2 regions of the Solibacillus sp. FSL R7-0668 genome follow, and region 1 is predicted to be linked to the other one. Evidence: riboswitches for the same ligand, from Rfam matches in the RefSeq annotation. Region 1 holds a riboswitch; the other holds the start of a gene.
What was found. Region 1 has a riboswitch for FMN ahead of ribE (riboflavin synthase). Riboswitches for the same ligand answer to the same signal wherever they lie in the genome.
Positions count from the first base shown of each region.

Region 2: it holds a riboswitch for FMN, as region 1 does, so the genes downstream of both, MKX47_RS05960 (ECF transporter S component) here and ribE (riboflavin synthase) in region 1, are expected to answer to the same signal.

Region 1 is NZ_JBBOUU010000001.1:1,629,148-1,644,428, reverse strand. It holds gene MKX47_RS07930 (ArsR/SmtB family transcription factor) at 1-79, opposite strand, end outside; gene MKX47_RS07925 (cation diffusion facilitator family transporter) at 91-1,038, opposite strand; gene ribH (6,7-dimethyl-8-ribityllumazine synthase) at 1,266-1,733, opposite strand; partial or broken gene ribB (3,4-dihydroxy-2-butanone-4-phosphate synthase) at 1,768-2,352, opposite strand; gene ribE (riboflavin synthase) at 2,365-2,997, opposite strand; FMN riboswitch at 3,186-3,319, opposite strand; FMN riboswitch at 3,486-3,620, opposite strand; gene MKX47_RS07905 (NUDIX hydrolase) at 3,776-4,294, shown strand; gene MKX47_RS07900 (hypothetical protein) at 4,339-4,620, opposite strand; gene MKX47_RS07895 (DUF402 domain-containing protein) at 4,687-5,211, opposite strand; gene MKX47_RS07890 (nucleotidyltransferase domain-containing protein) at 5,269-5,994, opposite strand; gene MKX47_RS07880 (nucleotidyltransferase family protein) at 6,429-6,980, shown strand; gene MKX47_RS07875 (MFS transporter) at 7,787-9,025, opposite strand; gene MKX47_RS07870 (LysE/ArgO family amino acid transporter) at 9,148-9,750, opposite strand; gene MKX47_RS07865 (aminotransferase-like domain-containing protein) at 9,850-11,298, shown strand; gene MKX47_RS07860 (DUF3841 domain-containing protein) at 11,394-11,921, opposite strand; gene MKX47_RS07855 (TerD family protein) at 12,285-12,860, opposite strand; gene MKX47_RS07850 (TerD family protein) at 12,878-13,495, opposite strand; gene MKX47_RS07845 (YceG family protein) at 13,579-15,216, opposite strand.
Region 2 is NZ_JBBOUU010000001.1:1,255,819-1,271,099, reverse strand. It holds gene MKX47_RS05980 (MerR family transcriptional regulator) at 1-1, opposite strand, end outside; gene MKX47_RS05975 (MFS transporter) at 211-1,455, opposite strand; gene MKX47_RS05970 (YitT family protein) at 1,738-2,595, shown strand; gene brnQ (branched-chain amino acid transport system II carrier protein) at 2,644-3,978, opposite strand; gene MKX47_RS05960 (ECF transporter S component) at 4,202-4,777, opposite strand; FMN riboswitch at 5,021-5,197, opposite strand; gene MKX47_RS05955 (hypothetical protein) at 5,308-6,306, opposite strand; gene sigX (RNA polymerase sigma factor SigX) at 6,303-6,836, opposite strand; gene MKX47_RS05945 (ATP-binding protein) at 7,012-8,787, opposite strand; gene MKX47_RS05940 (response regulator transcription factor) at 8,780-9,496, opposite strand; gene ccsB (c-type cytochrome biogenesis protein CcsB) at 9,618-10,802, opposite strand; gene MKX47_RS05930 (cytochrome c biogenesis protein ResB) at 10,799-12,457, opposite strand; gene resA (thiol-disulfide oxidoreductase ResA) at 12,471-13,004, opposite strand; gene MKX47_RS05920 (pseudouridine synthase) at 13,111-13,854, opposite strand; gene MKX47_RS05915 (D-alanyl-D-alanine carboxypeptidase family protein) at 14,004-14,984, opposite strand; gene scpB (SMC-Scp complex subunit ScpB) at 14,997-15,281, opposite strand, start outside.

The DNA.
Region 1 (15,281 bases):
ATGCTTTGAAGGTCTGAGATACTACAAATAAGGTTTCTTCATCTAATTCATGGCGTACTTGATCCATTTGCTCGTTCATAAATTGCCTCCTTAATGATGGTGATGGTGATGTCCACCTGCTTCAGCCTTTACCGTACAATACACAGAATCGCCATGTTTATGGCTACTATCTTCCATCTGAATAGTCGCGTGTTGAATATTGGCGTGTAATAGTTCGTGTTCAATATGTGCGATAATGGCACTACCTTCTTTTATTGTTAAGGCATCATCCAATACAATATGACAAGTCAATGCGTGTAAGCCACTCGTAACCGCCCAAATATGAAGATCATGAACGCTGCGCACCTGCTCATGTCCTTGAATAATGTTGAGTACGTCTTCACTATTGACCACTGTTGGTGTTCCTTCCATTAACACATGTAGTGAATTTTTCGTTACGGAATAGCCACCACGTAATACAAGCAGTGCTACAATAACACTTGCCAGTGGATCTGCCCAGCCAAATCCGAAAAACATCATTAACAATGCAGCAATAATCGCCCCTACCGAACCAAGCATATCACTAATTACGTGTAAAAATGCCCCACGCATATTTAAATTTTCTTCTGTGTCTCCACCTTTTAGCATAATCCATGCAACTAAAATGTTCACAAGCAAACCAATGACACTAATAATGAGCATCCCTGTCGTCGCTACTTCAGGTGGATTTTGAAAGCGATCAACCGCTTCATAGAAAATATAGAGCGCAATCGCAACAAGTGTTACCCCGTTTAGCATGGCAACTAATATTTCAATCCGTTTATAGCCAAATGTTTTCGACATCGTCACCGCTTTTTCCGAAATGATAAAGGCTAAAAGCGCAATCGCAAGTGAAAGTGCATCACTAAACATATGCCCTGCATCAGATAACAGCGCCAAACTATTCGTTACTACCCCACCAATTGCTTCAACAATCATAAAGCTAAAAATGATAATAAATGAAATGAGTAATGTTTTTTTATTCGCACCATGTGAATGGTCATGTTGATGTTCAGCCATAAAAACAACCTCCTTCTTTATATGAACATATATTCATATACTAATATTATTACTTTCCTCATTTTTTGTCAATTCCATTTGAAAAAGAAACTGCACGAAAAGTAAATACTTATCGCACAGTGCTTCTTCATATATTCATAATCCGCTGTAGCCAATTTTTCGCGGTGATAGAAATTAGGAACGAATGCTAAAACTGTTACATCGTGTTGTCCTCTCACCCCTAGAATTTATTTGAAAAGTAGATTTAAGTTCGCCATTTCAATCGCTGAAATCGCGCTATCATAGCCTTTATTCCCGGCTTTTGTACCCGCGCGTTCAATCGCCTGCTCGATATTTTCCGTCGTCACAATGCCAAAAATAATAGGTACGCCTGTGTCTAAAGCCACCTTAGCAATCCCTTTTGCGGCTTCATTGCACACATAATCATAATGCGTTGTTGCCCCGCGTATTACCGTTCCAAGGCCGATTACCGCGTCATATTGCTGTGTCTCTGCCATTTTTTTAGCGATAAATGGCACTTCAAATGCACCTGGTACCCAAGCAATATCGATATTTGCTTCCTGTACATCATGTCGCTTTAAGCCATCCAGCGCACCCGATAATAGCTTGTCATTTATAAATTCATTGAATCGTCCTACAACAATACCAATTTTTAGTTCTGTCCCAATTAATTGTGCTTCAAAAATTTTTCCCATAATATCGCTCCCTTTATACCAATGATTGTGTGATATATTGCGTTAATTGTTCGATTGAAATAAGTTTCATGTCCCATTGTTCAGCCAATTTCTCTAATTGAGGCAGTCTTGCCATTGTGCCATTTTCGTTTAAAATTTCACAAATAACCGCCACTTCCGAACTATGACAAAGCTTAGCCAAATCAACGGCAGCCTCGGTATGACCACGTCGCACAACTACCCCACCTTCTTTTGCAATGAGTGGGAAAATGTGACCCGGCCGTTTAAAATCCTCAGCTACATTCGTTGCATCTAATAACGCAGTGACTGTCTCCGAACGTTCAAATGCACTAATACCTGTCGTCGTTGTTTTGTAATCAATACTTACGGTAAAGGCCGTCCCATGATGATCGGTATTTGTTTCAACCATTGGTGTGAGCGCAAATTTGTCTGCAATTTTTGTACTAATTGGCGTACAAATTAAACCTCGTCCATGCAGCGCCATAAAATTAATATTTTCAGGCGTTGCATGCTCTCCTAACATAATTAAATCGCCCTCATTTTCACGGTTTTCATCATCAACAACAATGATCATTTCCCCGTTTTTAAGCGCATCGATCGCTTCTTGTACTGTATTCATTTGTCCCTCTCCTTAAAATCCATTTCTAATTAGGAAATCGCGCGTCATATTGGAGGATCTGGCTTGTACATGTTGTTTCACATATTTACCAAGTAAATCCGTTTCCACATTGACTTGCTCCCCGACCTTTTTCATTCCAAGTACGGATTGATGATTGGTATGAGGGATCAGTGATACAGTGAGCGTATTTTTTTGTAGCGCAAAAATCGTTAAGCTTGTTCCATCCAGTGTAATCGAGCCTTTCAATATACAATTTTCAAGTAACTCATCCGCTACTGCTAGTTCTACATAAATTGCATTTGAAATAGCCTTCTTACTTTTAATGGTAGCGATTCCGTCCACATGACCACTGACAAAATGCCCACCAAATCGACCGTTTGCATGCATTGCTCGTTCTAAATTAACAGCCGCCCCTTTTTGTAGGGTTGATAAATTGGTAGCATGGAACGTTTCGGGCATCACATCTGCAAAAAAACGCTCACTTGAAAACTTATTTACCGTTAAGCAAACGCCATTAACTGCTATACTATCACCCAGTTGCACATCACTTAACACTTTGGCTGCTTTTATTTCGAGCTGCATCGCATTGGATTTTCTGTTTATGTTTTCAACTATTCCAATTTCTTCAATAATTCCTGTAAACAAACCTCTCACCTCATATCAATCATCATGAATAGTCAAAAATTTCACTTTATTATGTGGATGTCTTTGAAAAATTACTACTTTTCAAACCACAAAAAACCCCGTACGAAATGTGTCGGAGTTTGATGAGAGGTAAAATTGGCATCGTCAAATAAGACTTTTGATTGTATTTTTTCAAAAATCTCGCACAATGCTTCCTTCTCCCATCCAGACTATACTGTCGGCTTTGGATTCGCACCAAATCCTGCACACACAAGGTGGCTCGCGGGCTTAGAGTTACCTCATCACCGCCGATTAGGAATTTCACCCGACCCCGAAGGAAATGTATGAATTTGTGAAATCAAAAAAATCCCTATACACAGGGGTACAGGGATTAAATACATAGCCAAATAAGCCTCATTTTTTACATAAAAAATGGTGCGCGAATTTTTACCATACCAAAATGGGTATAGTAAAAAAGCTTTTTGAACAAAAATTTTCAAAAAGTGCTACGATTCCTTCTCCCATCCAGACTATACTGTCGGCTTTGGATTTACACCAAATCCTGCACACACAAAGGTGGCTCGCGGGCTTAGAGTTGCCTCATCACCGCCGATTGGGAATTTCACCCGACCCCGAAGGAAATTATTTAATTTCACATGCTATTGTAACATATCTTTTGAAAAAGAAAAGTTAATAGTAATAATTTTGCGATTTTATTTTCAATTTGCATGTAAATTCTAACGTTACTTGTAGTATAATAGCACTTCTATTACAAAATTTTACACAAGGAGAATCTTCGATGGAAAATTGGGATGTCTACGATCAACACCGCAATAAAACAGGAAAAATTATTACAAGAGGAAGCGAAATGGCGCCTGATGAATTTCATGTCGTTGTGCATGTATGTATCTTTAACAAACAAGGTGAAATGCTAATTCAACAGCGCCAACCCTTTAAAGACGGATGGCCAAACTTATGGGACGTTTCATGTGGTGGTAGCGCGATTACTGGCGATACTAGCCAACAAGCTGCTGCCCGTGAGCTATTTGAAGAATTAGGAATTACATACAATTTTGAAGCGATACGCCCACAGCTAACCATTAATTTTGAGCGTGGCTTTGATGATTATTATACAATTGAACATGAAGTCAATTTATCAGAACTTGTACTCCAGCCTGAGGAAGTACAAGCTGTGAAATGGGCATCAAAGGATGAAATTATTCAAATGATGCAGGAAGGGACGTTCATTCCATTTTATGAGCATTTTATTCATTTGTTGTTTGATATGCGCTACCAATATGGCTCCATACGGGAATAGGAAAAAGCTCGTGCAGTTGATCACCATGCGAGCTTCCACCCTTGTTATTTTGGAATAATGAAAAAATAACTATCCGTTATTGTATACTCATCGACACATTTTGTATTTTTCACTGTAAACGAAATAGTGGTCTCCGCATACTCTACTTGAATTATTAGCGAATCAAATTGTACATATAACAGTTTCATTTCCTCATTTGCGTAACGCTGCTGTTCTTTTAGACAATTTTTTAATAGCTTTAACTCTTCTGGTGTTGCGTTGCGCCTCTTCTCCTGCCTACTCTGTACTAATCGTGCTTCAATTTGCTCTTTCCTTAACACTGGCATTTTCTCACTACCTTTTGAATAAGATAAAGCTATGCTTCTCATCAAAAAGAGATTACGAACGCTCTTTTAATGGTTTTGATTTTCAAGTTTGTATACGAATTGATAAGATTGCTCTAAAAATCCATCGAAAGGAAATTCCTGATGATGGATTTTCTGAAGCAATCGTTCTTTCGAAAGTATCGCTTGCTCAATAACAGCTTGCGGGTAATTAAAATGTTTCAGATTATGGTCAAATTCATCCTCATCGACAACTTCCCACGTACCTGCTCGATTGACAATATCGATATCTAAATCAACAAATTTCACTACATTATCTTCAATCATCGGGGGCATACAAATATTGCAATAATATTGCACCTCGCCACTTCTTTCAATATCAATACAAACCGTATACCATTCATTTTTCGGGATAAATTCAATGGAATAATTGTCGTATTGAAACTCTTTGCCTTTCGTATGATGGATTAATTTTCTTCCTGGAGTGCTATATGCGATGACATAATTCTCATTTTGCTCAATGATAGTTGACGTCCATTCATAGTGCAGTTTCCCACCGTATTTTAGTACTTTTATAGCTAGGGACTTTTTCATATAATTTCACCTATTATTAATGTATTTTTTGAAAACTTATCATTTTGTTTTAGCGTGTTATCGTATTGCTTTCCCCATCGAAAAGCCCTCAAATAATCTTCCTCCATACGGTTCTAATACATTATCTACAAATACAATAATTTGTGTTTTGTCTTTCGTTTCATAATATAAATTAAATGCTTCAAAAAATTGAAATGCTAGCTGTTCATCATGTGCTTTCAATAAACGAAATACCCATTTAGAAGTTCCCACCCACTTACCATTTGCTCTTAAAATAAATTCACTAACAAGCTCTGCTAGCCTATTCACAATAAAAAGTTCTTCATGGATCTTTGTACACCCTATAAAATCATCCAATACATCTGTAATAAAATAGCGCTTGGTATCCATTGTTTGTAATGACCACTGCTGTGGACCGTTTTCTAAAATTTTCTGTGCGTGCTTTTTTATTGGCTCAACAATGCCATCATCTTTTATAACCATTCCTTCTACGAGCATTTTCTGTAATGATGGTATTGCCCTTTCATAATCCATAGTCAAATACTTTTTATATGATGTTAAATTATGTACAAACACTTCAATCGGCCATTCAAACTCAACAAATGATTCCCGATAAGAATTTTTCACTTCCTTATCGAAAATAACAATATCTAAATCAGATGTTGTAGTCGCTTCACCACGAACGACGCTACCTGCAAGTAACGCTGCTTGGCAGTATGAAAAATACTTTTCTACAAATTGGCTAGCTGCATTAAGCGGCTCTAAACTTTTGTTATTTTGCATAACTTTCCCCTCTCATCTACAAGCATAATCCGGTACTAAAATAAAGACGGGGGCATGATTATTGAATCTTATTTATCCAAAAGCAAAAGAATATAACTACCAGCACAAACAAATAAAGCAATTTGAGTAATTACATAAATTGAAAATTCAAATCGAGTTAATTTTCTTGCTCTCTTTGTTTTTATAAAATGTCTATAATAATAGATTGCGCATAGGAGTAGGACTACTGCTGATAGTTGATAAACATTTTCCAACAGGTTAACCAAAAAATCATCTCCCCAAAATATCAAAATCGTTTTAGCCAGTTAGTATCCACTTCAACAAAAGAGCACTTTCTCCTTCTTAAAATAAATAATTCCTCATTATGTAAAAATTGCTTTATCATTATTACAAGTACAAATATTCTAATGATAGTATTACAGGAGGCTAAATGAATGAAATTCGAATCAGAATTAATGAATCTTTTGGAGTCGGATAAAGCTCTTTTCTCCATTTTGAAAGCAGTAGAAACGCTAAATCTAAATGATTGTTGGATAGCTGCAGGCATTATTAGGAATAAAGTTTGGGATACATTACATAGTATGCAAACTGAAACCAACGATATTGATGTCATTTATTTCGATGAAAATGAACCATCAATTAATGCTGAAAAAATATTGGAAGCTAAGTTAAATACCATTATGCCCCATCTACCTTGGTCCGTAAAAAATCAAGCTCGTATGCATATAAAAAACAACTTACCACCTTATCATAGTTCATTTGAAGGCGTCGCGAACTTCCCTGAAACACCAACGGCAATTGCTGCTAGAATTAATCAAAATAAAATCGAAATAATGGCACCTTATGGATTACAAGATTTATTTACTTGTCAAGTAAGACCAACGCCAAATTTCACAAATAATTCACCTTTGCACCCTATCTTTTTAAATAGAATTCAAGAAAAAAACTGGGGACATACATGGAATAAGTTACAAATCATTACTTAATTGCGATGAGATTTTCATAGGAAAATGTGGATTGTATATAAGAAAGTGAAGAAATATCATCATTACTTGAGTTGGTTATTGAGGAATTGTTAACTTTTTCAAAGAAGGATAGCTAATTTCCATATTACTCAAAACGAGCATTTTTCAAAACAAAAATAGATAATTGAGTGTGTTTTTCTACTATGATTGTTTTTTATAGGAAAGGTTTTAAAAAAAATTTTGGGAAATCAAACGTATAATTTTAATCAAGATAACTTTAATCTGGAAAAGGATTTATTTTAACACAATGATAGTAGGATATTTTATTCGAAGAGCTAACTTTTGGACAAAGTTACATAATTGAAACAGCGCCATATTTTAGCCAAAACCGCTGCCTCGCGATAGCGCTAGCGGCAGCATTGAGTGCTTTTCATTTTATTAGAAGTTATATTTTAGTTTGGCGGGCCTTGCATGCGGCATTAAAGACAGTAGTAAAGGGAAATTCTAAAACACCTTTTAGAATTTCTCTTTACTCCCCGCAGAAGCAGGGTTCATACTCCTGTCACTTCGTTTTCGTCGCAAAATGTCATGCTCCTGTCGCTACGCTTTCGTCGCAGTATTTAAAGTCAGCCTATACGTTGCTGACTTTAAATATGCTGTCATGCCGTAGCCCGCCAAAAAGAAAACATACTGTACTTAATCCATTTATTGTTAGTAAAATTGCTCGATGTAAGTTCTTATATAAATAATGTTCCACTATCTGTGCGATTGTGGAACATCTCAAGTAGAAATATTAAACGATAGTACAAATCATCAATTCTACCTTTTCACCTTCTTTTCATAATCCATCCAACCAACAAGAGTAACGTTAACGAAATCAGCGCGCCACTAATTGACAGCAGCCCATAGCTCGTTTTAGCAACAATAAGCCCTGAAAGTAAACCTGCCGCTGCACCCGAAATCGCAATGAAAACATCAATTGTCCCCTGTACTTTAGCCCTTTCTGCAATCGTCGTATGATCTACAATTAACGCCGTCCCACTAATTAAACCAAAATTCCATCCCAGACCTAATAAAGCTAATGCAATAATAAGTAAAAGTAATGAATCAGTTGGCGCATAGGCTGCAAGTAATCCAGCTGACACTAATGTAATCGCAGCACCAATAATCATCACCGTACGTCCGAACTTATCTACTAGAACGCCCGTAATTAATGATGGGAAATACATAAAGCCAACATGGAAGCCAATGACTAAACCGATGCTTGTTAAGTTATGCCCATGATGTGTCATATGAATGGGCGTCATCGTCATAATCGCTACCATGACTACTTGTGTTAAAATCATGACAGTCGCACCAACAATAATGCCGTCTTTTCGTTGCGCTTGCGAAGAATCCATTACCATCGCTTGGCTAGAGGACTGATTTTGCTCTAACTGTTTGGCAATTTGTAACGGATCTGGTCGAAGCATTAAAAATAATGTTAAGCCCGCCAGTAAATAGGCAAACATCGATAAAATAAAGGGTCCTGCTAAAGCTGGCATATGTAAACTTTCCGCTACGTTCCCCATTGTGGAAATTAAGTTTGGTCCCGCAACTGCACCAAAAGTCGTCATCACCATCGTAGTACTAATCGCTTTTGCGCGCTGCTCTTTCGTTGCTAGATCTGTTCCTGCATAACGTGCCTGTAAGTTCGTGGCTGTCCCCGCACCATACACAAATAAAGCAATAAATAACAGGATGAGGTTATTTAAAATCGCTGCAAATATGACACCAAGTGCGCCAATGCCACCGACAAAAAAACCTGCTGACAAACCGATGCGCCTACCATATTTTTGTGAAATCTTACCCACCGTATAGGCGGTTACTGCAGACCCTAATGTAAACAATGCGGTTGGAACACCTGAAATTGAGCTATCCCCCGTCATTTGTTGTACGAGTAGTGCACCAACCGAAATACCCGCGGCCAAACCAGCACCGCCAAACATTTGCGATATGCTCACAACGACTAATACTCGTTTATACAATTTTTGGAGTGCCTCTCTCGACATTTCTTGAGTAGCCATTCTTCTCACACTCTTTTCTATGTAACGATTTGTTAGAATAGGTAAAGATTAATCAACCATTTCCTATTTGTCAATTTCTTAGGATATAATAGGTTCTTAGATACATAATCGAGTATGGCGCATTACATAAGCCCAATCGCTAAATAAATTGCCATCCCCAAAATAAAAATCGCTGAAAACTTATTAAAAACGGTCATAATAACCAATTGATTGCCGAATTTTTTTATACGAGAGCCGGCAATCATTAGCGCGAAAAACCAAAGCCACGACACAGCAATACAGGCTACAGTAAATAACACCAGCTCGTAGCCACTATATTTTAAAGCACTTGTACCAATCACTCCGACAATATCTAATATTGCATGTGGATTGAGTAGCGACACTGTTAAGGCAAATAAAATTTGCTTCTTCATCGGCAGTGCATTCGCTACATTTGCTTCTGTCGGCGTAGCTCGCCAAATCGAATAGCTCATATATAGCAAAAATAGAATCCCCGCTACCATTAGCATCATGCGAAGTCCCTCATACTGTAAAATAACGAGCGATAATCCATACACCGCAAGTAAAATAAGTACGGAATCACAAATAGCAGCCGTTAATGTAGCCGGCAATGCCCTTACAAGACTCGGCTGTGTTGCCCCCTGTGAAAAAATAAAGACGTTCTGCACGCCTAAAGGTAAAATTAAACCAAACGCTAAAATCACACCATGTAAAACTACTTCCATTCAACTCACTCCATTTCCCTTCTACTATAATTCGCTTTATAATAAAAGAAAACGACCAATTGGATGGCTATTTACCCAACCAATTAAGGGGGCTGCATTATGACTTGGAAACCAGACAAACAGCTATCAGTAACATTACATACGCAAATTGTCGATTGGTTCACCGCACAAATTACAAGTGGCGATTTCACTCCAGGGATGAAATGTCCACCGCAGCGTGTATTAGCGCTACAATTTGAGGTGAATCGCAGTACCATTAATACCGCTATAGAGGAGTTAAAGGCAAGAGGGCTCCTTGAAACTCGAATTGGTGCGGGAACATTTATTACAGAAAATCCATGGCAGCCGATGCTCACACATCCAAAATGGAATCAACATATCGAAGCAAGTGTACATAAACCAAATATTGATACGATTCAGCTCATTAATGACTATGAACAACGACTGGATATGATTCGTATCGGTACAGGTGAGCTGTCGCCCGAGCTATTACCGACAGCTCAGCTCGAACATTCATTACAAAAAATTGTTTTACAATCTAGAGCCATTGGTTACTCAGAGCCTCAGGGAAGTAAATCCTTGCGCGAAAGCTTATGTATTCACTTGAAAAAACGCGGCATTGAGACAACACCACGTAATATTTTAATTGTTTCTGGCGCACTACAAGCCCTTCAATTAATTGCGCTTGGATTATTAGAAAAGGGTTCGGTCGTTTTTCATCATAAGGCTTCGTATTTAAACTCGATTCATCCGTTCCAGTCTGCTGGGATGCAAATGGTTACAGTGAAGCCTCACAAGCAATTAAAACAAATTTTACAAATGGCAAAGAGAAATCGCCAAAGTCTTTATTACGCCATTCCTACGCTTGATAATCCAACAGGCCGAAACTGGTCTACGGAAGAAAAAACAACGGTATACGAGGCATGTAAGGAGCTATCGATTCCTATTATTGAAGACGATGTGTATTACGAATTACTTTTTGAACAGACCGAGGAACAGCCATTAAAGGCACTGGATCAAAATGGGCAAGTTTTATCGATTGGCAGCGTTTCAAAAACACTAAGCCCCGGACTACGCATTGGCTGGATTGTTGCCCCTGAAGCAGTAATTAAGCATTTAGCAGATATAAAAATGCAAACGGATTATGGTTCTAGCGCATTCTCCCAAGAGATTGTGACCTATTGGCTGACATCTGGCTTGTATGAACAGCATCTAGTGCAGCTTCGTAATCAATTAAAGCAGCGCGCAAAATTTGTTGAAGACTTACTCGAACAATACGTACAAGACATCGCTAGTTGGGAACAGCCAAAAGGTGGCTTTTATATATGGCTCCGATTCGATAAACCTGTAATAAACAAGGCACTTTTTTTAGAATTACTGCAGCATAAAGTGCTTATCAATCCAGGCTATATTTATCAGCCAAATGATTTTCATCATCTCCGTTTTTCTTATGCCTATGCAACCTTCGAACAGCTAGAAGAAGGCATAAAGATTTTAACAACGCTAGTCCAGTCAAAACTAACGCATAGCGATGAAAAAAACGGATGAATTTGCATTCGATGAGCTACCGCCTGTCCAGCGCTACGATGCCCTACGCCTGGATATGCGATAGTTTTTGAGTTATCTGCTAACCTGCAAGTACTCTATCTTGCTTTGAATTCCTTCATCACATCGATTTGACCTGTCTTTATTTTTCCTGTTACTCCTTGTAAATGATGCGGCTCCCCCCACATTTCAGAAGCCTTCAATTGATTCAGCTCAAAGATTAGCTCCCAACTTTTTCGAATTTCCTCCAAATTATAGACTTCATCATCTTCCTCCTCCAAGCTCATATAGCTATTATTTAACACCATATGCCATGCTTGAAAGTCACTCAACAAAACAGTATTGAAATGCAGCTCGACCATTAAAAGAACCCCTTGCTCGCCCCTTTCTAAATAACCAGACTCTCGCAAATCAGGTCGTTCTGTCCATAGCCAAACAGGATATTCCCCTCCATAATGTGGAATCCGTTTTTTCATTTGCGCCATCATCCAGTGATAGGGTTCCTTATAATCCTCATCAATAAAGGAAAAATCCCCTACCAAATAGCCTAATTTTTGCGCTTGATCCCACTTCGCTTTCGTTTGGATTGTCCAATAGGTTGTCAGCTTTTTATTTTCTGTAGCCATTATGTATACCACACCTTACTGTTAAATTATTACGATACATTTTATAGAATGTTAACTAAAAAATAGGGTAAACTAAGAAATAATTCAAAATAAAGGGGATTTTTGGGCGTTCGCAAATAAAACTCAAAAGTCGGAAATATCTCCTCACATCATAAAATCGAGCTCACCGCCGCCAGTCCATATTATACCAATACACTAAAAGAATGGAGTGGGTTCTATAATAATCTCGAGTGCATTTCTTGAACGAAAAAATCGACCACATAGCATTTCAGCTCCTTGTGGTCGATTGCTGTTATTCGTTCAAACTTTTAACATTTCCTCACCAATATACTTGGTCAAAAAATAGTCTTTAATTTTTATTACTTACCCTACTTGTAAACCAAAATCATTACATAATGCCGCTAAGCCGCCTTGGTAGCCAGAGCCAATTGCGGCGAATTTCCACTCACCGTTGTGACGGTATAATTCGCCAACAACAAGCGCTGTTTCGATTGAGAAATCTTCTCCTAAATCATAGCGGATTAATTCTGCTGATTCGTTGAATACACGAATAAATGCATTTGAAACCATGCCGAAGTTTTGACCGCGGGCTTCACCATCATGAATCGTAACAGCAAATGAAATTTTTTCGATGTTGGCTGGCACTGCCTGTAAGTCAACATAAACAACCTCATCGTCACCAGTTCCAGCACCTGTTAAATTGTCGCCTGAATGAACAACCGCGCCATTCGCTCCTGTTGTATTATTGTAAAAGACAAAACCTTCTGGACCTGATACCTTACCATTTCCTTCTAATAAGAAAATTGAAGCATCTAAATCGAAATCTTTTCCGCCATCATATTTATTCGTATCCCAGCCTAAACCAACATTTACCTTTGTTAATCCTGGGTTTGACTTTGTTAAATCTACTTTTTGACCTTTTGCTAATGAAACGACCATGTTCATTTCCTCCTCAATTATGCTTGATATTTTTTAATAACTTCACTTAATGAATTATCCTTTGTGCCTGTACCAATTGCAGCGAATTTCCAATCATTTTCATGTCGATAAATTTCGCCTGTAATTAATGTTGTTTGACCTGAATAATCATCAGATAAATTATATTTTAATAATTGCTCATTCGTTGACACATCCACCACACGAATAAAGGCATTGTGAATCATACCAAAATGCTGCTGACGTTCTGCAGCTTGGTAAATATTCACAACGAAAATTAAACGATTATACTCTGCTGGAATCGACTTTAACTCAATGACAACTTGTTCGTCGTCCCCTTCACCAGCACCTGTTAAGTTATCGCCTGAATGGGTAACTGCCCCGTTTGCCCCGCTTAAATTTCCAAAATAGATAACATCCTGCTTACCTGATAATCGGTCATCTTTTAAGAGAATCACGGAAGCGTCACAGTCAACATTCGCCGCTTTTGAGCCACCCCCTCCAAATAGACCACCGAATAATCCACCGCTCGACTTTTGTTGAACGGGATCCCAGCCTAGCCCTACTCTAATTTTATTTAATCCTGCATTGCCTTTTGTCAAATCAACTCGTTGACCCTTTTGTAAATTAACTGTCATATCGTATCCTCCTGGTAGCTATGATTGTACAGCCTATTGTTAGTTTATAGTTTTTATATTGAGAACTCAAATAATCATTTCCATTACTTCAATTTTTTTGAAATACGGTCGAATAATGTTTTTATGTCTAGTTTCCGTTCTATTGCTTCTTTTACTATAGGGGCGTTTAGCGTTTTGTTCAGTGTTTCATCAAAGCTTATTTTTTCGAGACGATGTGTATGAAGCAGCTGCTCGGTAATATAGTGCTCAATACTACGCGAAGCACCTGGGCTACAAATGACAACATCAAACCCTAGCATGCTCGCAAACAATAACAGCACGGCATCTTGACGTTGCATTTGTCCGCTTCCTTCTTCTTTAAAAATAAAGATCATCGGGTTCAAATAACTATAGTCAAATTGCTGATACAGCCGAATCAATTCTTCAGGGATGAGCATCAGTTGCCCAAATAAATATTGTGCTTGCTCTGCTTTCGTTTGCTGCGGTAATGGTTTAATATAGTCGCCTTCAATTAACCGAATCATTGTATTGGCCATATTGCGCTGTGCCCCAATTGGCATATTTTTGCACGGCCATATTGATAATTGCATGATTTTTTCTACATCTAATTTCCCATTCGTGCTCGCATCGCGCATATGAAACTGCATATTGCTTTTATGTAGCGGAAGCAGCGGGAAAGAAGTTGCCACATAAGTCATTTTTCGCTCATATAGCTTACGGATTTTACGTGCATAATCCGCCTGATCCAGCGATACCCCTTCTATTTTCGCAAATAGCACGGGTAAATAAACAATGCCTTCCTCTTCTTCAAAACCATCTCGTAAATACAAATGAGCATCCGACAAAATGAATAATTCATCATACGTTGTATTTAATAGTCGTGTTCGCGTTTCATGCTCTGCGTATTTCCACGGATAATTCAATGCTGAATGATTGTACAAATGCTCATTTACTTGCTCTGATGCGCGCGAAGTAATCGTTTGCACGCGCATTGGCTTATCAAATGGAAAATCGAAAACCGTTCCTTTATTCTCAAACACTTCTGTTAAAATATCCGTAATGCCAAAGGGCTCAAAAATATTTTCACCATCCGGCTCAAATACGACAAGGTCACAGCCAAATAAGTATAAGAAGTATAAAAAATACACTTCACTTTCCTTCGCCGGACCATACCACAGTACGCGCGGCATCGCAGACTCAAAACTTGCTTGCTCCAGCCATTGTGGAAAATAATGATTCGACCATTTTACAAAGTCTAAAAAGATTCGCTGTAGCTGATTACTCTTAAGACCCGGATAACGAATTTGCAGAAATTCTAGCCAGCTTTGCAACGTATTCACAAAATGATTTCGATATGGCGTGTTCATCAATGGCAGTAACTGTTTCCCTGCAAAAAACGCCATAAAACGATTAATCGAAATCGGACTTTCACGGTGCATTTGCAAAATATTAACAATATCCGTGCGCATTTGGGGATCAATTATTTTCGGCATATTATGAAAAAGTAGCGTCCACCCAATTTCTTTAGTAGTTAGACGATATAAATACTCCTGCATATCATACTCACTATCGTAAATTCCTAAAATTTGCTTTGCAACACGTGTATATTGTAATTCCCCATTCGTTTCTAAAAAAATTGGTCTTGTATGTAATTTTGTCGAAATGATTTCTTCCCATGTTTTTGTATTGTCCATAAAATCATGTGGCTTAAATCGCATCATTCCCTCACTCCAGTCTACAAATCATCAAACTTTTTTGAGTCTATTATAATATACGATTCAGGTCC
Region 2 (15,281 bases), 370 kb from region 1:
TCAGCTCGCCTCCCTTTCTTGATTATTACTTTAAAGCAACGTAAGATAATTTGTCAATTTAATGTTATAAAAACTAACATATTGTTTTTAGATGGATTTCATCTCAGTTTTCGAATGTTTTTCAGAAATATTCAGCTGATTCACGTGAGATTTCTAAACAAAAAAAGCCATTTACTATATGATTACACGTAGTAAATGGCTTTCCATTGATTATTCTGTTTTCATCGTTGGTTTTCCCGCTTCAATTAATGCCTTGCTTAACTTGATACAGACAGTGACAATTAACATCGCTACACCAGTCCCAATAAGAAGCTGCTCAACAGAAACAATATCCGCTAAAGGCCCGAACACTAACATCCCAAGCGGCATCATCGACGTCGAAATCATCCCAAATACACCAAATACACGACCCAAATAATCCGAATCCACTTTTTCCTGTATGATCGTCATCGTTGGTGTGTTGAAAATTGGCATCGATAAACCGAAAATCCCCATTGCTACTAAGTACAATGTAAAAATTGGTAACACACCTAGTAGAATGGTACAAATACTCATGATAACTCCAGCAAACATCATTGTGTAAATGCGGTTCTTAAAGCCACCCCAAGCAGCAATAATCCCACCACCAATCATCATCCCGACTGAAAAGGCAATCTCAATCGCCGTTAAACGCCAAATATCATCCCCAAATGTTCGCGTCACTTGTAGTGGCGTTAAAAATGCAGCGGGCGCCATCATGACAAACAACAGTGCAAAGAATACAAAAAAGCTTTTTAAAAATGGATGCTTGCGAATATAGTCAATCCCCAATTTAAAATCTTGTAAGTAACCAATTGGTTCATTACTCGCTGCCTTTTTATGCAACGGAATTTTTAACAATGTAACAATCACAACAATCGCAATTGCAGCAGTAATTACGTCAATAAAAAAGATTACTTGCATTGTCGTTAGAGTCAACAGCGCTGCACTAACCATTGGCGAAACAAACATAATGATTGCCTGAATCGTGCCATTGATACCATTCACACGCATTAAGTGCTCTTCTGGCACAATTTGAGGTAATATCGCACTGACAGCAGGTGTTTGAATTCCCGTACCAAGTGCCCTAATCACCGCCATAACGAATAATAACCAAATCGAGTCATAGCCCATCAAAAATAAGATAGCCAAAATCAATGTCGATACAGCAATCATTCCATCCGCATAAACAATCAATTTTTTACGACTATAGCGATCTGCCCATACACCCGCTACTGGCGACAGTATAAATGTCGGGATAAAGCCACAAATAATATAAATTGTCATCATCATACCGGATTGTGTTGATAGCGTGATATACCACATCATTGCATATTGTACGAGCGATGAGCCAAATAGCGAAATGGTTTGGCTACTTAAAAATAATGTAATGTCACGTTTCCAAGTTAAATTGTGTACCGCATTTTCTTCTGTCATGTTAAATACCTCTTCTCTTCTCGCACTATTCCCTTACTTTATTTTATCAATGCACCATCTTACAATACTATATTTTATTGTTCATAAAACATTTTTTACCAGAGAAATTTTGAAATAATCGATTCTTTCATTCTAGTTCATTTACCAAAAATAGGTGTAATATCAAATAATTCTTATCCGTTTTCTTTTTTGAGCATAAATTCCCGTCATTCAGAGCAACAGAAAGAAATCACCTCGGTATTCATGTATAATTATTAGCAGGAGTTGGTCAGGAGGAGATTTATGAAAAAACATCAAATATCGAAATCACTTACACAAAAATTTTTCATTATCCTAGGCGGATTAATCGCCGCTTATGGTTTAGAGGCTGTTTTAATCCCAAATAATGTATCTGATGGTGGGGTTACAGGAATTAGTATCGTAATATCACAACTAACACCGCTTTCACTCGGGATACTAATTGCTGTACTCAATATTCCATTTATTTATTTGGGGTATAAGCAAATTGGTAAAAGTTTTGCCATTAATTCCGTTATCGGGATTATTTCCTTAGCAATCGGTACGTCATTAATGCACCATGTTCCTACAATCATTAAAGGAGATGCGCTTCTTGTAACGGTTGCAGGTGGTATTATTATCGGCTTCGGTATGGGGATTGCTTTACGTAATGGCGGGGCATTAGATGGGATTGATATGCTTGCCGTCTTACTTTCTCGTAAGTTACCATTCGGTACAAGTGATTTAATCTTATTTTTAAACTTCTTTGTCTTCATTATTGTCGCTACCGTATTCGGCTTCAAAGGCGCATTATTATCGGCTATCGCTTATTACATCGCATCTAAAGTCATCCTAATTGTAGAAGAAGGTTTAAGCGGTTCGAAATCATTTAAAATTATTACTACCGAACCGGTCAATATGGTCGAAACGATTCGCGATCGCCTTGGTCGTAGCGCAACGATTAATACCGTTCAAGGTGCTTATTCGAACCAGGAATTCAAAGAAATTACATGCATTATCAACCGTATGGAAGAAAGTAAAATGAAAACAATTATCCGCGAAATTGACCCATCAGCATTTGTAACCGTTTATGAGGTAATCGAAGTTAAAGGCGGGAACTTCCAAAAACGGGATGTACATTAATCCCTCAAAAAAACAAGCGCGAACGTATCCATCCGTTCACGCTTGTTTTTATTTAAATAATGTTATCAAATAACCAATGACCGCGCCCACAATAGCAGGAACAATCCATCCTAATCCAATCGAATAAAACGGCAACAAATCGGCATAAATCTCCGCTAAACTCGTTAAGAAGCCTACTTCAAAAGCCGGCACACTTGCCACTAATGCATTGTAGCCATCAATTAAACTAATAAAGAAAGTAAATAACATCGCCACCGCAAATACCTGCTGCTTATATTGAAATAGCGGTCCTACTAACGCTAATATAATAAGCACAATTGCAAGCGGATATAAGAACATTAATACTGGAATCGCATACGTAATAATATTCGTTAAGCCAAAGTTAGCAATTGTAAACGACACCACGCAAAGAACAATGACAAACGTTTTATAACTAATTTTCGGAAACACCTCATGGAAAAATTCACTACAAGCTGTAATTAACCCTATACTCGTCTTCAAACAGGCAAGCACGATAATAATCGCTAATAAAATCGCCCCATACGAACCAAAATAATGATCCGCTACTGCTGCGAAAATTTGTCCACCATTATCAAACGTACCAATCACCGTCACACTAGAGGCACCCATATAAGCAATCAACCCATAAATCAGCATCATTAAGGCCATGGCAAAAATACCTGATTTCCACGTTGCTTTGGCAATCTCTTTTTTATCCGTGATGCCTGCGCGTTTAATCGCATTAATGACGATAATCCCGAATGCCAGTGACGCAAGGGCATCCATTGTATTATAGCCTTCTTTAAAGCCCGTCATAAACGCTTCGTTAATATAGCTACCCGCCGGCTCTACAAAGCTCCCCATCGGCGAAAATAGACTAATGCTAATTAAAATAAATAAAAATAGCAAAAACGCCGGAGTTAAATATTTCCCAATCACATCCATCACTTTCGCTGGATTCAATGAAAAATAAAACACGATAGCAAAGAACACAAAGCTAAAGACCGCTAGCCAAATTTTCATTTGTGACGGATCAATAAACGGTTCAAACCCTACAACGAATGGCACTGTCGCTGTACGTGGAATCGCAAAGAACGGACCAATTGTTAAGTAAAGCGCTAATGCAAAAACTACCCCAAATAACGGATGAACTTTGCCCGCTAAATCACGTAGGCCATTACTTCCCGATAGACCAATCGCCAATATCCCTAAAAACGGTAAGCCGATTGCCGTTACTAAAAACCCTGTTAATGCTAGCCAATAGTTCGTCCCGGCTAGCTGCCCCATTTGAATAGGGAAAATTAAATTTCCTGCCCCAAAAAACATACCGAACAGCATCGTACCAATCACTGCGTATGTTGAAAATGGTATTTTTTTCTCCATTTCATTCGCTCCTATGATGTTTTTCTATGTTGTCTAATAATGTGAATATATCGATTCTTTCAACAATAGTCCTAATAATAACAGGCTATCGCATTGAATTCAATAGCAATTTGTTATTATTAACCGCTCTTACTACAATGCTATCCACCTATTATCAAAGGAATAACAAAAAAGCTATAGCATACAGTAGGTTCCTGTATGTCTATAGCTTTTCATCTGTTTATTAAAGTGAATATTGTTTACGTTGATTTTCAATCCATGCGCGCATTGTCCGATAAAGCATTGTGACCACAACTAACATAATGATCCCTTTGACAATGTTAAATGGCAAAATCCCTAAAACAATCGTTTCATACATATTATATTCAAAGCCTAGTAAATACGTGTAAAGTGGTAAAAACGCGACATAATTTAATACCGCCATACCTAGTGACATGACGACAGTCGAAACAACTAGGCCTGACATTAACCCTTTCACTGAAGGGAATTTTTTATAGATAAAGTACGCTGGTAAAATGAATAATACACCTGTCGCAAAGTTGGCCATATGACCTACTGGAATTCCCTCTGGCGTACCAGTATAAATCCAATCAAGCACATTTTTTACAAGCTCGACGATAATACCAGCTACCGGTCCCATTGTAATCGCCGCAATTAATGCTGGCACATCACTGAAATCGATTTGTAAAAACACTGGGAACCATGGTAGTGGGAAATTTAATAGCATCAATACGAATGATACCCCACTAAGCATCGCAATTGTTACGAACGAGCGTAACTTTAAACTTCTTTTTTGCATTTGCACTCTCTCCTCTTTGCTGATTCAGTCTCGCAAGAAGAAAGGACGATCCACACCATCTCATGAAAAAACCCTTATGCAAAATAAGCATAAGGGAGAAATAGGCACACTTAAATAAGAGTCTATTCGCATGTTTGTAGTCTATCATTCTTTTTGCGTACACAAAAAGAATAGCACCCATTTATATAAGCGGATACATTGGTACTACAAATACGCGACATTTTCATAAAATGACGACCGTACCTTCATCTTCTCCCATCCAGACTCTACTGTCGGCTTTGGAATCACACCAAATCCTGCACACAAAAATGTGGCTCGCGGGCTGAAAAAGCTTTGACGCAACGTCCTCCAAGTGAATGGTCAGAGGTTGACACTTTTATTACCGCCGGTCGGGAATTACACCCTGCCCCGAAGATGAATCAATATGAAATTTTCGTAAAGTATAAATAACTTTACTACAATTTCTATTATAAAATAAAAAACGGAATTGTAAAGCCCTTTGCTTACAATTCCGAGTAAATTCATTTGAATTATTGAAAGTTATGAAATACAATATTGGCGGCAATCGGCTTTTCTAAAGGGCTTTTAAAGTCAAAACCACTCCAATTCTCTTGCACAATTTGCTCAAATTTAATTTGCTTATTAAAGCTTGCCGCTGTTAAAAGCATGCCTTCAATCATCCGCATCGCAGCTGTTGGCTCAAATTGCGTTAAATCCAGTGGCTGATCAAATGTAATTGTGACGATATCTTCATTTACATCTGTATGAAATGTCACTTCTGGTAAAATGACCGTTTGATAGCTTTCATTTACTTCAATCGTCATATTGCTCAATGCATCTTCAACGGTTGAATAGCTCATATGGAGATTCGGACTTAAATAAGAGGAGCCATCTTCTTTTTGATAGGCAACATAATTATTTGAGCCCTGTTGATCTTGTAATGGTTGATAGCCGCTAAAGCCTAAAGCCGTTTCATCTATTTGTGATGCAAATGCTTCATATAATTGCTGTTTCGTTGGATGCTCTGTACCCGTATTATTGACGACGACCTCATTTGGAATTAAAAAGCTTACGGGTATACTTTCTGCTCCATCCAATAAGCCTACTTCAAATAGGGTAACCCCTTCTAATTGCGATTCGTACACAAGTGTTTGCTGTGCCGCTGCATCGAACACTGCTCGAGTTGACATCACTGCTGATTCATCGTTAGCCATTTCTGCTTCCATAGCTTCACTTTTTGATTCTATTTTAACTTCATCATGTGCACGATTATCCATTGAAATGGAGTTCTGCCCGATAAATTGAGCGCCTACTACTACTAAAATAAATAATGAGGCAATCGAGGCGATTAATGGCGTCCAGCGAATCCCTCTTCTCGCTGATTTTTGCTGTTGAGGCGGTTGTTCATTAAATACCCCTTCATCGATTAAGCGCTGTAATACTTCATCTTTTGTTCGATGATCGGTTACTTTTGGTGCTTGTTTGAAAAGGTTTTCTAAATCTTCTTCTTTCCACGGCTCTTTGTTCATAATGAATTCGCCCCCTTTCCATCTTGCTGCTCCATTAGTAAGCGTAAATTCTTTAAAGCCCGATGCTGTGTGGTTTTCACTTTTCCTTGCGTCCAGCCTAGTATTTCAGCAGTCTCCTGAATTGACAACTCTTGTATAAAACGCATAATCACGACCATTTTTTGATCGCCTGTACATTGCTCAAGCGCTTCTAGCAGCTGTCTCATTTGTTCACTAAATTCAACAGACTGTTCAGGTGATGGGCTAGATGATACGAGCTGCTCCGTCTCCCAATCAAAAGCGGTAAATGCATGTTTGTCCCGAACTTGCTTTTTCCGAAAGTAATCGATCGCAACATTTTTTGCGATGGAAAAGAGCCAGGTTTTCTCACTGCTTTTCCCTTCAAAGCGATCATAGGCATTCAACACCCTTATATAAACTTCATGTGAGAGATCCTCAGCAGCTGTGCGGTTCTTCACTAGATAAAACAAAAAATTAAAAACATCTTGATGATACGAAGCGTATAATCGATGGAAAATGGATTGTTGCACCCATCCCACCTCCATTTCATTAATTTGTCGTTTCAACACTATAAAAGTTACATTCTGCATTAAGTTTATCGTAATTATGGTAAGTTTTATAGATATTGAACGATAAAAAATTAAATTCACCATTCAATTATAAATGGTGAATTTAAAAAGTAGCATTCATTCAACTACCACGTATTTAATTAAGCGGCAAATGGAATGTAAACGTCGTGCCTTGTTGTTCTACGCTTGTTACGGCGATTTTTCCTTTATGTGCTTCTACGATATTTTTAGTAATGGCTAAACCAAGACCTGTACCGCCTTTTGAACGAGTGCGGGCTTTATCCGCTTTATAGAAGCGTTCAAATACATACGGTAAATCATCTTGTGGAATCCCTTGACCCGTATCGCTCACTTCGATTTTCGCAAAGCCTTGCTCTTCTGAAATTGACACCGTGACCGAGCCATTTTGTGAAGTATGACGAATGGCGTTATCGATTAAATTAGTTAGTACTTGTTCGATACGGTCTTCGTCTATCGGGATAATCGTTTCTTTTGGAATTGTCGTTTTAAATTTCAAATCCACCTGTAGTTCCTTCGCACGCTGGTCGAATTTATGGGTCATCCGGTCAATGACCGAAACAAGTGGTACATCATCTTTATAAAGCGTCATATATCCCGATTCCATACGAGCTAAATCGAGTAAATCTGTTACTAATCGGCTCATGCGCTGCGATTCATCGTGAATGACACGAATCATGTCATTCCGTTCTTCATCAGATTCCACAACACCATCTATAATCGCTTCCGAATAACCCTGTAGCATCGCGATAGGCGTACGCAATTCATGTGAAACATTGGCGATAAAATCAGATTTTAACTTTTCGAGCTTTGTTTCTTCCGTTTTATCACGAATGACTGCAACCGCTCCACGAATCGACTCTCCGCTGTAGAGTGGACTAATGGAAATACTGTAATAGGATTTGCCAATTTCTAGCTCTTCTTCAAGCTGATCTTCAAAGCTTAACACATGGTCAAGCATACGATAAAACTCAACTGGAATCGGTTTTGAGCTATCTAAACCGGATGTCACAAACCATTTTTGTAGCATGCGCTCTGCAGGTGGGTTGCTTACTAAAATCGTCTTATCCCGGTTAAACGTAATCACCGCATCGGACATTGAGGTTAAGACACTCGACAATTGCTCTTTTTCTTGATTGATTACTTCTAAATGATGCTTCAATTGGCGTCCCATCTGGTTAAATGCGACCGCCAACTGACCGATTTCGTCATTTTGCTTTGTATCTAATTTCGAATCAAAGCGCCCCTTCGCCAGCTCAAAGGCATGTTCGCGCATTTTTCGTAGCGGTAACGTAATTTTAGAAGATAAGAAGAAAGCAAAAATTGTTGTTAGTACAAAGGCGATAGCCGCTGCGATAAAGACAATTTTGGTCGTTTCCTTACTTGACTGGTGCAGTGCGTCTGGATTTTTGTAGATAAAAACCGCGCCATGTGTTTCTGCCTCACTCTTTAAGGGGAATCCAAGCACGATGTACATGCTATTTTTATCTTCATGGGTGTTCGATGGCAGGGATAGTTCTTTTACAATCGGCTCATTGGTAGCGTATACCTGCTCAAATGCCTTACTTGAAATTATCTTCTCCTGAATGGCTTCTTTGTTGACGCCCTCCTGAACAGAATAAAGTACTTCATCGGAATTTTTGGCTATGAGCACATTCGTTGTTTCTGTTAATAATTCAGAAATAATGGCAAACTGCTTTTCGTCTAATTCATTATGATCTACAATGCTCACGATGGCTGCCGCCGTTTGACGCAGGGACATTTCGGATTGTTCATTATTATATTGCTGTAATAGCTCTAACATAAAAATCGTAAAAATAAACAGGACAAACGAAACGAGAAGCAAAATGGTTCCCCATAGCTTCCCGACGATACTTGTTGCTATTCTAATCATTCACGACCTCGAACTTATAGCCGACGCCCCAAACCGTTACGATCATTTTCGCCGCATTTTCAGAAACACGATTTAATTTTTCACGTAAGCGCTTAACATGCGTATCGACCGTACGTAAGTCACCAAAGAAGTCATAATGCCAAACTTCTTTTAATAATTGCTCACGGTCGAATACTTTGTCTGGCGATTTTGCTAAGAAGTAAAGTAACTCATACTCTTTTGGTGTTAAGTTAACTTCTGTGCCATCAGCTGTCACTCGGTGCGCATCATGGTCAATCGTTAAATGTGGAAACACGACTAAATCCTTTGATGACGATGCATTATTTACTGGTGAGAATACAGCTGAGCGGCGTAAAATGGCTTTTACTCGTAGCACAACCTCGCGTGGACTAAATGGTTTTACAATATAATCATCCGCGCCAAGCTCGAACCCTTGTACACGGTTTGCTTCTTCACCTTTTGCTGTAAGTAATACGATTGGGGTCGTTTTCTTTTCACGTAACTCCGCGCATACTTCTAGTCCATCTTTTTCAGGCATCATAATATCTAAAAGAATACAGTGATAATCTTTTTCCATAGCCATTTCAAGCGCCTGTTCTCCATTTTCGGCCTCTTCAACAAAATAGCCTTCACGTTCTAAATACATTTTTAGTAAGCGACGAATACGATCTTCATCATCAACAATTAATACAGATATATTTTCAGACACTGGTGTTACCCCTTTCAAAACTCTGTTTCTCTTTCTATTGTACCTGTTTGAATGGCAATTGAAAAGAAAAGCTCGACCGAATAAGGAAGAACTTTTCTAAAAATATGATATTTTGTTAATTTTATGCGTATGAATGTAAACCAGCGATGACTAAGTTTACAACAACTAAGTTAAAGATAATAATGACAAATCCGATTACTGTTAACCAAGCTGTTTTCTTTCCTTCCCATCCTTTTGAAAGGCGTAAGTGTAAGAAGGCTGCATAGAATAACCACGTAATAAGTGCCCATACTTCTTTTGGGTCCCACCCCCAGAAACGGCCCCATGCTTTTTGTGCCCAAATCATCGCAAAAATCAGCGCTCCTAATGTAAAGATTGGGAAAGCAATTAAAATCGCACGATAAGCAATTTCATCTAATAAAGTAGAGTTCACACGTTTTACTAATGGTTGCAGCATTACTGCCACTTTTTTGCGGAAAATTAAACGGATGAAACCGTATAAGATTGTACCAAAAAGAACAGACCATACAACCGTCGTTAATTTACGGGCATCAATTACTGCTGGTAATTCTATAAGTGGCGTCATTTTATTTTCTGAAAGCTCTTTATATTCATTCATCCCAAATAAGGGAGGCATTGTATAAGTTGATTTGCTTACTTGATCTAATGTATCAACATATTCAAATTCCGCTTTGTAATCCATCGCGGAAAAAGTAATGGTTGCAACAATAAAGCCGATGACAAGCACACAGCAGAACATCACTGTCTCTAACCAAAAGCTTTCTTTTGATTTTTTCGTCATGTCGACATTTTTCAATAAATAAGCTAAACCAGCAACCGCACTAATGGCAAAAATGGATTGAGCAAATGCGGCTGTAATTACGTGAATCGTTAACCAATGACTTTGTAATGACGGTACAAGTGGACTTACCTCACTTGGGAACATCGCCGCATAGGCAATAATTAATAACGCAATTGGAAGTGCCACTACGCCTAGCACGGAAACTTTATACATGAAGTAAAGAACGATAAACGATAGCACAATAAACATCCCAAATGCCGTCGTAAATTCAAACATATTACTTACAGGAGCATGTCCTGTATAGATCCAACGTGTAATGAAGTAACCTAATTGCGCTACAAAACCAATGATTGTTACGAAAATTGCGATTTTACCAAATTTGTCTGCACGACTTGCTGCAGTATCATTTTTTTCTTTAATCGCACCCGCAAAGAAAAATGTTCCGATTAAATAGCAGATAAACGCAACGTACAACAAGTTACCGCTTAAATCGATTAAACTCATAAGGTTTTACCATCCTTTTCTATTTCAGCATTTTCATTATTTTCTAGTTCCTGTTGATCCACATAGTGTGGTAAATGGGCATGGCTCGTTAACGCATCCAAATCCTTCTTCATACCAAACCAGTTTTTATTCGTGTGGGCCGCTAAACGCACTGTACCATCTGCCAGTTGTTCAATCCAAATACGGCGGTGATTCCAATATGAGCCAATCGCTACACCAATCATGAAAATAATCCCCCCCACAAATAGCATTGGGATCGTTTTATCATAGCGAACCATTAAACCTGACATATTACGCATTTCTACGTTTGCAAACTTCATTTTATAGATATTTTCTCCATCTGGTTCAAGCGTTTGCTGAATCGCTACAAAGCTTGTTTCTCCATCTGGCGTTTCAGGCGTATACATTTTGAAGATGAAGGCTGGGTTATTCGGTGTTTGTGATGCTGTTTGTGGTACACCCTCTTTAAAGCCTGAGAAGTCAGGGTAGTAGCCCATTAAGCGAACTTTCGCACCATTGCCTAAATCATATTCATCTTGTGGATTCGCTAAATCGATGCTAATTTGACCAAGTGATTCGTCTGTTGCTTTATTCGACAAATCAAATATCATCGTTTTTAACTCATTTAAGCGATAATCCATTTGATAAACTGCATATCCCTCATGCTTTAATGGATGGTTCACTCGGATTTCATAGCTTTTCACTTCTTGTAAATTATCCGCTTGTCCTGGAACGGCATCGTCTGCCTGCTTATACAAGGTTACATTTGTTTGATAGTTTTTCGCCATCGTATTAACCCCTTGCTTTAGCTGCTCTCCCTGTGGATCATTATCATAGGTTTCTAATATGAATTTTTCATTTTTTAAGAAATAACCGTCCATGCCTGGAATCGCACGTGTTTCACCTTCACGTAGCCACATCGATTCATCGACGTAAAAGCCCGGGACTAAATGCAACATTACGCCCACGATAAAGACGATTAAACCAACGTGATTGACATAAGCACCATAACGAGAAAAGCGCCCCTTTTCAGCCATGATAGCCTTATCTTCACGACGCACATTGTATTTTAACGCTTTTAATTTTTGTTCGACTAACTCTAACGTCTGCTCTTGCTGCTCAGTAACAGCACCGTTTGCTACAATACGCTGACGCTTCATGAAATTAATATGTCGTTTTACTCGTTGATTTGTTAAAGATTTATGTAACGGGAAACCTCGGTCGATACTGGCAATAATGATGGACACACCTAACATTAATACAAGTATTTGGAACCATAGGGATGAATAAAGATCCGATAAACCTAAAGCATAGTAAACTTCACCGAACCAACCATAAACATCTGAATAATATTGCTTCTTTTCTTCCTCAGTCGCTACACTTATGTAAAACTCTTGAGGCAAAATCGTACCAATCGATGCTGCTATTAAATTGATGATAATGAGTGAAATCCCAACTTTAACGCTTGAAAAGAAATTCCAAATTTTATCAATTACTGACTTATTATAAGTTTTTGAACGGATGGCTGTTCCTTCATAGCGCATGTCTGCAATTTTTTTGCCCTTTTCCTCTTCTGTTAGAGGGGAGCCACATTTTTGACAGAGCTTTGTGCCTTCCAGATTTTCATGCCCGCATTCACAAAGTATTTTATTCATTGCGTAAAAACTCCTATTCTGGCTTTATCGATTCTAAATATTGAATGATTTCTACCTCGCTCATTTCACCTGTTATTATACGATCAATCGTACCATCTGGCTTAATAAAAATCGAAGTTGGCAGTGGCCCGATATTATAGGCTGTGAATACACTTTTTGTTTTATCGATTGCGACGGGGAAAGTCATGCCCATATTCGTCACATATTTTTCTACTTCAAATTCGGATTGCGCAAAATTGACAGCAATAATTTGAACGCCCTGCTCTTTAAAGGGTTCGTATTGACGTTCCATTGCGGGGAATTCTCGTTCACAAGGCGCACACCATGTACCCCAGAAATTTAACAAAACACCTTGTCCTTTATAATCTTTAAGGCGATGTTTTTCACCATTTAAATCGATTACTTCAAAATCTGGCGCCTCTGCACCAGCAGCAATGATTTCTATTTTATCTTTCGTTATGGCGGCGTATACAGTATATCCAATGGCGATCGCTAAAATGACAAGAATCACACCGCGCATAATCGAACGTTTTTTCTTTTGTTCCAAAACAGGAAAACCTCCTTCCTTTTCACAACTTCTGTTGCCTATTATAGCAAATAATTACAAAATAGAAATTGCTTTATTTTGAATCCTTTATGAACGTTTCCACTATCTATCTATTGGAATCAATTTTACCTGTTTCCGCTAATACACGTAATAATTTAACTTCGTGCTTCGTTAACTGACGGTATTCACCTGGTGAAAGACCTGTTAAATCAAGGAAAGCAAAGCGTTCACGTTTTAATTTCACGACAGGTGTACCAATCGCTTCAAACATACGACGTACTTGACGGTTACGACCTTCATGAATGGTAATTTCACAAATGGCTTTGCCTGCTTTTTCATCGAAACTTGTCATACTTACTTTCGCTGGTGCTGTTTTACCATCTTCTAGCTTTATACCACCTTGTAGCTTCATTAAACCTTGCTTTGTTGGTACGCCCTTTACACGTGCGATATACGTTTTGTCGATTTTGAATTTTGGATGGGTCATTAAGTTTGAAAATTCCCCATCATTCGTTAATAATAGTAAACCTGTTGTATCATAGTCTAAACGTCCTACTGGGAAAATACGTTGATGTACGTGCTTTTTAAAAATATCCGTTACGGTTTTGCGTCCTTTGTCGTCCGTAACAGCTGAGATATAGCCACGTGGTTTATATAATAAGAAGTAAACTTTATCTTCTTTTTCTAATTTCACGCCCTCAACTTCAATTTCATCTGAATTAGAAACTTTTGTTCCAAGTTCTTTAATCACTTTTCCATTGACCTTTACTTTACCTTCTACGATTAATTGCTCTGCTTTACGTCGTGATGCAACACCTGCGTATGCAATCACTTTCTGTAATCGTTCCATAAGTTCACCTCATTGATTGATAATTCGCAAATAACGCAAGCTTCTCAGCGTACGCATTCACAGTTTTTACGTTTTTGATTATGTCATACTTCGTTATATTAGAAAAGAGAATATGCTTTATCTAGGTTCATTGCTATCCTCTGTGCCGCTTAACGAGACTTAATTTGTACAAGTTTGGAAGCGACAACTTGCTTACCATCCAATACGCGCCACGCAGCCCGAGTGGATTTCGGATGCCTAGAGACATATAAGATATGCTGTAGCTCCGACTTTTCGCCTTTTCGCATCAGCATTTCGATTGGCTCTTTTACTTCAACAGTTAGGCCATTTGTTTTGTATATTCCTCTTTTTACAATTACTTCATTCGAAAAATTCGCATCAATATAATTTGCCAATTCCTTATGAATAAACCAATCATTTCCTTCATTCAATGTAACGACTACGAATGATTTTTGTTCCCGTTTAAAAAAAGTAGCAAGTGTGCGACTTGCTACCTTTGTATAACCTGTTTTTCCAGCGATAGCCCCTACATCTTCATGCAGTAAGCGATGCTTGTTTTTCCAAGTCATACCTTGTGAAAAAACTTTTGTTGAAGCGATTTTTTGAAATTTTTCATTTTGCATCGCGATTTGTAGCATTTTCGCTGTATCATAGGCAGATGATAAATGCTTTTCATCATGTAAGCCCGTTGGATTGGTGAAATAAGTGTTGTTCAATTGATAGGCTTGTGCTTTTTCATTCATTAAACGAACAAAACCTTCTACAGAGCCCCCTACATGCTCGGCCAATGCGGTCGCTGCGTCATTGCCTGATTGCATCATTAAACCATGCACTAAATAGTCAATTGTATAGGTTTGTCCTTGTTCTAGATAAATGGAAGAACCTTCTACTAAAGCTGCACGATTGGAGACATACACTAAATCTGTTAGTTCACTTTGTTCTAGCACAATTAAAGCCGTCCAAATTTTTGTTAAGCTCGCGATTGGTAAGCGCTCGTGTTCATTTTGTCCTACCAATGTACGACCATTTTCAGCATCAATCACGACATAGCTTGCTGAGGCAGCATTTACTTGAATAGAATGAAAACCAAAGAACAGCATCACAACTAAACTTACAATCCATTTCTTCAACGGGCCACTCCTTTAATTTTGATTAAATGTTTCCTGGAATTTCGATAAAAATAAATCCGTCGGTTGTTCCTCTTCTGCATCCACATCCTCTGGCAAGGGTGGAAGCTCTTGAATATTTTTTAAGCCAAAATAATTTAGAAATTCCTTCGTTGTCCCATATAAAATAGCACGGCCGGTTCCTTCTGCTCGTCCTACCTCTTGAGCTAATGCACGCGAGACGAGGGTTGCAATAGGTCGCTCACTTTTTACCCCACGTATATCCTCTATCTCTGCACGAGTAATCGGCTGCTTGTACGC